Regions from separate parts of the Nocardioides sp. Z24_21 genome, predicted to be linked through region 1. Evidence: predicted binding sites of a transcription regulator. Region 1 holds the regulator's gene; each other region holds the start of a gene.

Region 1 (3,274 bases):
GCGGCCGGCGAGGTCGCGGATGGTCTCGGCGATCACGCCGAGCTCGAGTCGCTGGTCCTGCACGAACGCCTTGTCCACCACCGCGCCGTGCCCGGGCACGACGACGGTCGCATCGGTCATCAGGCCCAGGACCAGGTCGAGCGTGAGCGGCCACTCCAGCGGCCAGGAGTCGTCGCCGATGAACGGCGGGTCGGACTCCTCGACCAGGTCGCCGCCCAGCAGCACGTCGGCATCGGGCACGCGGACGACGAGGTCGCCGGCGGTGTGCCCGCGCCCGGGGTGGATCAGCTCGACCGCCCGGTCGCCGAGGTCGAGCTGGACGGCGGAGGAGAAGGTGCGGGTGGGCAGCCGGAGCGTGGTCGCCAGCACCTCGTCGCGCCGCGGGTCGTCGGCGTCCTGCTCGAACTTCTCGAAGGTGCGGGCCGCCGACTCCTCCATGTGCTCGGCCGCCCAGTCGGTGGCGTGGATGGGCAGGTCGCCGAACTGCTCGACCATGGTCGCGTTGCCGAAGTGGTGGTCCCAGTGCTCGTGGGTGTTGACCAGCGCGGTGAGCGGTCCGGCGCCGAGCCGGCGTACGTCGTCGGCGACCACGCGCGCCTGCGCGGTGGACCCGTGGGTGTCGACCATCAGCAGGCCGTCGGAGCCGCCGACGAGGGTGATGTTGACGTGCATCCAGTCGTAGTGCGCGACCCACACGCGCGGGGCGACCTCGGTGAACCGCGGGGTGTCGTCGGGCATGGGCGCGAGCCTACGGAGTGCGAGTAGTCTTGGCACTCAGGGCGAACGAGTGCCAGAAACCGGATCCGATGCGAGAGGAGAGCAGATGGTCGACGACCGCAAGCTCGACGTGCTCCGCGCGATCGTGGAGGACTACGTCGCCACCGAGGAGCCGGTCGGGTCCAAGGCGCTGGTCGAGCGCCACGGACTGGGCGTCTCACCGGCCACGGTGCGCAACGACATGGCCGCGCTGGAGGAGGAGGGCTACATCCACCAGCCCCACACCAGCGCCGGGCGGGTGCCCACCGACAAGGGCTACCGGCTCTTCGTCGACAGGCTCGCCACGCTCAAGCCGATGAGCGCAGCCGAGCGGCGCGCGATCGCCACCCTCCTCGACGGGGCGGTCGACCTCGACGACGTGGTGCAGCGCTCGGTGCGGCTGCTCAGCCAGCTGACCCGGCAGGTCGCCATCGTCCAGTACCCCACCCTCTCCCGCTCGACCGTGCGCCACATCGAGCTGGTGTCGCTGACCCCGACCCGGGTGATGGTGATCCTCATCCTGAGCACCGGCCGGGTCGAGCAGCGCCTCGTCGAGCTCGACGAGCCCAAGGTGGACAGCGACCTCGCCGAGCTCCGCGTGGCGGTCAACCAGGCCAGCTCCGGCGTGCAGATCGCCGCGGCCGCCGCCGCGCTCGCCGACCTCCCGGACGGACTGCGCCCCGAGCAGGCCGACTCGGCCCGGGCGATCGTGCGCGTGCTCACCGAGGCGATGTCCGACCACCGCAGCGACGAGCGGGTCGCCGTGGGCGGCACCGCCAACCTCGCCCGCTACGGCGACTTCGACACCGCCGTCCGTCCGCTCCTCGAGGCGCTCGAGGAGCACGTCGTGCTGCTCAAGCTGCTCGGGGAGTCGGGCGTCGACGCGCTGACGGTGCGCATCGGCCACGAGGGCCCCTACTCCGAGCTCGCGGCCACGAGCGTCGTGGCCACCGGCTACGGCCCGCAGGAGCTGCACCTCGGCTCCCTCGGCGTGGTCGGCCCCACCCGCATGGACTACCCCGGATCCATGGCAGCCGTGCGCGCGGTCGCGCGCTACGTCTCGCGGATCCTCGATGAAGGAAACCAGTGACCCAGGATCCCTACGACATCCTCGGCGTCTCGCGCGACGCGAGCGCCGACGACATCAAGAAGGCCTACCGCAAGCTCGCGCGGCAGCTCCACCCCGACGTCAACCCCGACCCGGCCACGCAGGAGCGCTTCAAGGACGTCTCGCGCGCCTACGAGGTGCTGAGCGACCCCGGCAAGCGTGCCGCGTACGACCGCGGCGGCGACGCGTTCAGCCAGGGGTTCGGCGCCGGGCAGGGCTTCAGCTTCACCGACATCATGGACGCGTTCTTCGGCGGCGGTGCCGCAGGCGGCGCGCAGACCCGCGGCCCGCGCTCGCGCGCCCGGCGCGGCCAGGACGCGCTGATCCGGCTCGACGTCGAGCTCGCCGAGGCCGCCTTCGGCGTGACCCGCGACCTCAAGGTCGACACCGCGCTGCGGTGCGAGGCCTGCCACGGCGAGGGCACCGCGCCCGGCACCAAGCCGGTCACCTGCGAGACCTGCCACGGTCAGGGCGAGGTCGCGGTCGTGCAGCGCTCGTTCCTCGGCGAGATCCGCACCCTGCGCCCCTGCGCGGCCTGCCGCGGCTACGGCTCGATCATCCCCGACCCGTGCCGTGAGTGCTCCGGCGACGGCCGGATCCGCTCCCGGCGCACGCTGACGGTCAAGATCCCGGCCGGGGTCGACCACGGCACGCGCGTGCAGCTCACCGGTCAGGGCGAGGTCGGTCCCGGCGGTGGCCCCGCGGGCGACCTCTACGTCGAGATCCACGTCGAGCCGCACCCGACCTTCACCCGTCACGGCAACGACCTGCACACCACGATCTCGCTGCCCATGACCGCGGCCGCCCTCGGCACGCACCTCACGCTGCCGCTGCTCGAGGCCGACCTGCCCGCGTCGTCCGAGGAGTCCTCGGAGACCGTGACGACCTACGACGTCGACATCCGTCCCGGCACGCAGTCGGGCAGCGAGCAGGTGATCCGCGGCTTCGGCGTGCCCAGCCTGCGCGGCGGTCGCGGCGACCTCGTCGTCAGCATCGCCGTGGAGACCCCCACCCGTCTCGATCCCCGCCAGGAGGAGCTGCTGCGCGAGCTGGCCGCCATCCGCGGCGAGGAGCAGCCCGACGGCAAGAACGAGGCGCCGCACAAGTCGATGTTCGGCCGGCTCCGCGACGCCTTCCAGGGCTGAGCCGGGGTGTCGCTCCCGGTCCATCTCGTCGAGTCGCTGGACGGAGCAGCGCCCGGCACGCTCGTCGAGGTGAGCGGCGACGAGGCGCACCACGCGGTCGCCGTACGCCGGCTCCGCGAGGGTGAGCGGGTCGTCCTCACCGACGGCCGGGGCACCTGCGCCACGGGGTCGGTTGCGTCGACGGGCAAGCGGGTCTTCGCCGTCACTGTCGAGGACGTCTCCCACGACGAGCGCCCCGAGCCGGCCATCACCGTCGTCCAGGCGC
Region 2 (3,274 bases), on a different contig from region 1:
TAGCTCTCCGTACCTGCCGAGCACGGCGCAGATCCCGAGCACCTGCTATCCGGGACCGAGCCCGTACAACTACGTCAAGTATCCCGCCATGCGGTGCAACGCGGCGATCTGCGCGATCCCGTGCCCCGACACCGGGGTAGGCATCACGTGCAACACGGTGCAGGTGAGCGACAACAAGACCGTCGACTTCAAGTTCGCGCCGGTCATGGGCATCGACTCGGGCCGGACGGGAAGCGTCGCCTCGGCTGCGTGCAAGGGGTCGTGCGGTGCGGAGTCGCCCAACCCGATGGACATCGTGGTGCTGGCCGACCGGACCCTCTCCATGAGTGAGTCCAACCGGCGAGCCATGGTGACCGGCATCGAGGACGCGCTCAAGACGATGAATCCTCAGATGCACTACGTCGCGCTCGGCGCGCTGCACAAGTCGGTGGGGACGGACAACAACTGCTTGACCCAGCCGTGGCCAGCCCCCCGGGCGAAGAAGTCCTCCGAGACGAACAGCCAGTACCAGGCCTTCGTCCAGGGGGAGATCGTCAAGGGCAAGTGGGTGGCGACCCCGTTCAGCAACAACTACCTGACCGCGTCGGCGACGCCCACGCTCAACACCGCCAGCCCGCTCGTGAAGGCTGTGAAGTGCATCAGCAACACCTCTTCGCCGGTCGAGTACCGCACCCATCTCGCCAGTGCGTTGAAGGGTGCAGCGCGGTACCTCCTCGGCAAGGACCCCAACAACCTGGGTTCGCTGCCATCCACCCGCGAGGGGACGGTCAAGAAGGTCATCCTCTTCGAGACCGATGGCAAGCCGCAGGAAGTCCTCAACGCCCACTCGGGCGGGCTGTCGCTCAACACCGCCGGCGACATGGGCGTGGGCGGCGAGTCCGCCAGCCAGCTGCGGCAGGCATGCAAGAACGCCACCGACGTCGCCACTCAGGCGAAGGCGGAGAAGGCACTCATCATCACCGTGGGTTTCGGTGAGGCCAACACGGCGAGCTGTGGGTCGAGCACCGTCACCCCCTACGTCCGCGATGCCCTGGCCGCGGCGGCCTCGCCCCACCCCGCCACTGGCCTGCCCTCGCAGGCCAACAGCGACTGCAGCACCCCCGCCGAGCGCACGACGGAGAACTCGGACGGCGACTTCTACTACTGCGCTGTGTCGGGATCCGAGCTCGGGCCGATCTTCTCGACCGCGATCAGCTCGCTGGCCAACGGCATCAAGCTCATCAGGATGCCGTAGCCGACCCTCACACCTGCCAGCGCCACCCGGCAACCGCCGGGTGGCGTTTGCACTCTCGGTGGGCGAGTGCTAAACATGAGGTTGGCACTCTCGTCACGAGAGTGACAACGACCTGGGTGACGCTGAGGTCCGCAGAAGCCGGCGTGAATGGATCGCCGGCGGAGCGGATCGTCCGTCGCGGGCAGCCCGCCCGGCGTCGACACACAGACTCATGTCGATAGGAATCGCACGCGATATGGCCAAGCTGATTGCTTTCAACGAGGAGGCCCGCCGCGGCCTCGAGCGAGGAATGAACACCCTCGCCGACGCGGTCAAGGTCACCCTCGGCCCCAAGGGCCGCAACGTCGTCCTGGAGAAGAAGTGGGGCGCCCCCACGATCACCAACGACGGTGTCTCGATCGCCAAGGAGATCGAGCTGGAGGACCCCTACGAGAAGATCGGCGCCGAGCTGGTCAAGGAGGTCGCCAAGAAGACCGACGACGTCGCCGGTGACGGCACGACGACGGCCACCGTCCTGGCCCAGGCCATGGTCCGCGAGGGCCTGCGCAACGTCGCGGCCGGCGCCAACCCGATGGGCCTCAAGCGGGGCATCGAGGCCGCCGTCGCCGCCGTGTCCGAGCAGCTGCTCGCCATGGCCAAGGACGTCGAGACCAAGGAGCAGATCGCCTCGACCGCCTCGATCTCCGCCGCCGACACCACCGTCGGCGAGATCATCGCCGAGGCGATGGACAAGGTCGGCAAGGAAGGCGTCATCACCGTCGAGGAGTCCAACACCTTCGGGCTGGACCTCGAGCTGACCGAGGGCATGCGCTTCGACAAGGGCTACATCTCGGCCTACTTCGCGACCGACCTCGAGCGCATGGAGGCCGTGCTGGAGGACCCCTACATCCTCATCGCCAACTCCAAGGTGTCGACGGTCAAGGACCTGCTGCCGCTGCTGGAGAAGGTCATGCAGTCCGGCAAGCCGCTGCTGATCATCGCCGAGGACGTCGACGGCGAGGCCCTCTCGACCCTGGTGGTCAACAAGATCAAGGGCACCTTCCGCTCCGTGGCCGTCAAGGCCCCGGGCTTCGGTGACCGCCGCAAGGCCATGCTGCAGGACATCGCCATCCTCACCGGTGGCCAGGTCATCTCCGAGGAGGTCGGCCTCAAGCTCGAGTCCGCCGGCCTGGAGCTGCTCGGCCAGGCGCGCAAGGTCGTCATCACCAAGGACGAGACCACCATCGTCGAGGGTGCCGGCGACCAGGGCCAGATCGAGGGCCGGGTCAACCAGATCCGCGCCGAGATCGAGAAGTCCGACTCCGACTACGACCGCGAGAAGCTCCAGGAGCGCCTCGCCAAGCTGGCCGGCGGCGTGGCCGTCATCAAGGTCGGCGCGGCCACCGAGGTCGAGCTCAAGGAGCGCAAGCACCGCATCGAGGACGCCGTTCGCAACGCGAAGGCCGCCGTCGAGGAGGGCATCGTCGCCGGCGGTGGCGTGGCGCTCGTCCAGGCCGCCGACATCGCGTTCGGCAAGCTCGAGCTCACCGGCGACGAGGCGACCGGTGCCGAGATCGTCCGCAAGGCGACCGAGGCCCCGCTCAAGCAGATCGCCGTCAACGCCGGTCTCGAGGGTGGCGTCGTCGCCGAGAAGGTGCGCAACCTCGAGGCGGGTCACGGCCTCAACGCCGCGACCGGTGACTACGTCGACATGATCGCCGAGGGCATCATCGACCCGGCCAAGGTCACCCGCTCGGCGCTGCAGAACGCCGCGTCGATCGCCGCGCTGTTCCTCACCACCGAGGCCGTCGTGGCCGACAAGCCCGAGAAGACGCCGGCCATGCCCGGCGGCGACATGGGCGGCATGGGCGGCATGGACTTCTGATCGACTGATCAGGTCCACCAGCTCCACCAGCCAGAACCAGCAGGGCCCCCGCTCCGGCGGGGGCCCTGCTGCTGCCATCTCCGGTCGTGTCGGCGCAGGTGGCACCCTCTGTGAGCCCCGCCGGGGAACCCGGCCACCCGCCACCACGTCGGACCGGAGAACGGGAGGCCCGCGCC
Region 3 (3,274 bases), on a different contig from region 1:
GCGTCCTCGATGCGGTGCTTCTTCTCCTTCAGCTCCACCTCGGTGGCGGCGCCGACCCGGATCACGCAGACACCGCCGGCGAGCTTGGCGAGGCGCTCCTGGAGCTTCTCGCGGTCCCAGTCGGAGTCGGTGTTCTCGATCTCGGCCTTGATCTGGTTGACGCGGCCCTCGACAGCGGTGCCGTCGCCGGCGCCGTCGACGATCGTGGTGTGGTCCTTGGTGATGACCACGCGACGCGCCTGGCCGAGGACCTCGAGGCCCACCTGGTCGAGCTTGAGGCCGACCTCGGGGGCGACGACCTGGCCGCCGGTCAGGATCGCGATGTCCTGCATCATCGCCTTGCGGCGGTCGCCGAAGGCCGGGCTCTTCACCGCGGCGACGTTGAAGGTGCCGCGGATCTTGTTGACGACCAGCGTCGACAGCGCCTCGCCCTCGACGTCCTCGGCGAGGATGAAGAGCGGCTTGCCGGTGCCGATGACCTTCTCCAGCAGCGGGAGCAGCTCCTGGATCGCGGAGATCTTGCCCTGGTGGAGAAGGATGTAGGGGTCGTCGAGGACGGTCTCCATCGACTCCGGGTCGGTGACGAAGTAGGCCGAGATGTAGCCCTTGTCGAACTGCATGCCCTCGGTGAACTCGAGGTCGGTGCCCATGGTGTTGGACTCCTCGACCGTGATCACGCCGTCCTTGCCGACCTTGTCGAAGGCCTGGGCGAGCAGGTCGCCGATGTGGCTGTCGCGGCTGGAGATGGTCGCGACGGACGCCATGTCCTCGCGGGTCTCCACCTCGCGGGCGGCCTCGCGCAGCGCGTCGCCGACGGCCTCGGCCGCGGCGTCCATGCCACGCTTGAGGCCCATCGGGTTGGCGCCGGCCGCGACGGCGCGCAGGCCCTCGTGGACCATGGCCTGGGCCAGGACGGTGGCGGTGGTGGTGCCGTCACCGGCGATGTCGTTGGTCTTGGTGGCCACCTCCTTGGTGAGCTGGGCACCGAGGTTCTCGAACGGGTCGTCGAGCTCGATCTCGCGAGCGACGGTCACGCCGTCGTTGGTGATGGTGGGGGCGCCCCACTTCTTGTCGAGGACGACGTAGCGGCCCTTGGGGCCGAGCGTCACCTTGACGGCGTTGGCGAGGGCGTCGACACCGCGCTCGAGGGCGCGGCGGGCGTTCTCGTCGAACTCCAGGATCTTGGGCATTGCTGTGCTCCTAGGAACAGGTGAAAGGGGTTCGCCCGGACGTCATGGCCGCTGGTCGCCGGAGCGACCGGCAGCCATGACGTGCCGGGCGAGGGGAATCAGGAGACGACGGCGAGGATGTCGCGCGCAGACAGGATCAGGTACTCCTGGCCGGCGTACTTGACCTCGGTGCCGCCGTACTTGCTGTAGATGACCTTGTCACCCACGGCGACGTCGAGCGGGACGCGGTTGCCGTTGTCGTCGATGCGACCGGGACCGATCGCCACGACCTCGCCCTCCTGGGGCTTCTCCTTGGCGGTGTCCGGGATGACCAGGCCGGAGGCGGTGGTCTGCTCGGCTTCGAGGGTCTGGACGACGATGCGGTCCTCGAGGGGCTTGATGTTGACCGACACTTCGGATCAACCTCCACTTTCTCAAAACAAGAGATCTTCAGGAGCCCGGATCGATTTCCGCCCGGGGCTCCCAGGACGTGGGCTCGCGGACCGCGGCACGCCGTCGCGGGGGTCGTGCCTGGCTCACGAGCGTTGGCATTCTCAGGGCGAGAGTGCCAACGCAGACGCTAGCACTCTGCCCGCTCGAGTGCTAGCCGGTGCCGCCGCTGACAGGATGACGGCGTGGAGATCGAGACGCTGGACTGGTTGCGCACGCCCGACGGCGCCCGTCTGCTCGCCGCCGCCACGCAGGCGTGGGCCGACCACCCGGGCGACCCGGTGCGGGTCGCCGGCGTCGTCCGCCGCCTCGAGCCCGACCCCGAGCGGGCGGCCGCGGCCACCACGCAGGCGCAGCTGCGCGAGCGGGCCGTCGCCAAGTTCGGCGACGCCGCACACCACATGTTCTTCACCCCCGACGCGCTCGAGCAGGCGACCCGGGCGCGGGTCGCCGACCACCGGGCCGCCCGGCTCGCCGCCGCGATCCCCGGCGGCAGCGTCGTCGACCTGGGCTGTGGCATCGGCGGGGACCTCCTGGCCTTCGCCCGGGCCGGGCTGGTCGCGGGCGGCATCGACCAGGACCCGGTGCGGGTGGCGATGGCGCGGGCCAACCTCGAGGCCCTCGGCCTCCCGGGGGCCGTCCAGGTGGGCGACGCCACCGCGATCGACCCGCGGGCGTTCGACGTCGCGTTCGCCGACCCCGCGCGACGCGGCGGCCGCGGCCGGGTCTTCGACGTCGAGGGGTGGACGCCGCCCTGGTCGTGGGTGCTCGACCTGCTGCAGCGGCGCGCGCTGGTCAAGGTGGCGCCCGGCATCGGCCACGACCTCGTGCCCGCGGGCGTGGAGGCGGAGTGGGTCAGCGACGCCGGCGACGTCAAGGAGGCCGCGCTGTGGTCCCCCGACCTGGCCACCACCAGACGCCGCGCCACCGTGATCGCCGACGGCGGGCTCGCCAGCCTCACCGTCGAGGACTCGCCCGCCGACGGCGAGGCCGGCACCGAGGTCCGCGAGGTCGGCGCCTTCCTCTACGAGCCCGACGGCGCCGTCATCCGCGCCGGCCTGGTCACGGCGGTCGCCGCCGGCGTCGGTGGCGGGCTGGTCGACCGGCACATCGCCTACGTCACCAGCGACGCCTCGTTCCACACGCCGTTCGCGCGCAGCTACCGGGTGGTCGAGCACCTGCCCTACCGCGAGAAGCCGCTGCGCGCGGCCCTGCAGGCGCGCGGCGTCGGCCGGCTGACGATCAAGAAGCGCGGGGTGCAGGTGGTGCCCGAGGAGCTGCGCAAGCGGCTGGCCCTCAAGGGCGACAACGAGGCCACGCTGGTGCTGACGCGCGTGTCGGGGCAGGGCACCGCCCTACTCGTCCAGCCGTTCTGAGCCGTTTCGAGCCGCCGCTCAGCAGCCGTCGCGGGCCACGCCCTGGACCGTCACCGGCAGGCGGCCCTTCGCGGGCTGCGCACCGGTCAGCACGTCGACCAGCGCCTCCATCGCCGCAGGCGTGTCCCCGTAGGTGGCCAGGCGCGTCGCGGCACTCACCCGGCCGAGCACCCACGGGCTGTCGGTGGCCACCGCGACCTCCCCGTCGACGGGGGCGTCGCGGTAGCCGGTGAAGCCCACCTGGGCGCCCGCGGCGAGGCGGGCGTCCTCGCGTGCGGT

The links. The regulator HrcA, encoded in region 1, represses chaperone genes, less so after heat shock. The targets are predictions, from matches to a motif close to TTGGCACTCGNNNNNNNCGAGTGCCAA.
Region 2: a site for HrcA is predicted at 1,281-1,307, ahead of groL (chaperonin GroEL). Genes of this name have one in related genera too.
Region 3: a site for HrcA is predicted at 1,750-1,776, ahead of groES (co-chaperone GroES). Genes of this name have one in related genera too.

The regions. Positions count from the first base shown of each region.
Region 1 covers NZ_JBYTTH010000005.1:328,924-332,197, forward strand. Annotated here, with positions in the region: gene AC3X7Z_RS17030 (MBL fold metallo-hydrolase) at 1-738, opposite strand, end outside; gene hrcA (heat-inducible transcriptional repressor HrcA) at 824-1,846, shown strand; gene dnaJ (molecular chaperone DnaJ) at 1,843-3,009, shown strand; gene AC3X7Z_RS17045 (16S rRNA (uracil(1498)-N(3))-methyltransferase) at 3,016-3,274, shown strand, end outside.
Region 2 covers NZ_JBYTTH010000002.1:670,573-673,846, forward strand. Annotated here, with positions in the region: gene AC3X7Z_RS09620 (TadE/TadG family type IV pilus assembly protein) at 1-1,234, shown strand, start outside; gene groL (chaperonin GroEL) at 1,470-3,098, shown strand.
Region 3 covers NZ_JBYTTH010000002.1:832,636-835,909, reverse strand. Annotated here, with positions in the region: gene groL (chaperonin GroEL) at 1-1,190, opposite strand, end outside; gene groES (co-chaperone GroES) at 1,289-1,582, opposite strand; gene AC3X7Z_RS10450 (class I SAM-dependent methyltransferase) at 1,805-2,995, shown strand; gene AC3X7Z_RS10445 (glycoside hydrolase family 3 N-terminal domain-containing protein) at 3,014-3,274, opposite strand, start outside.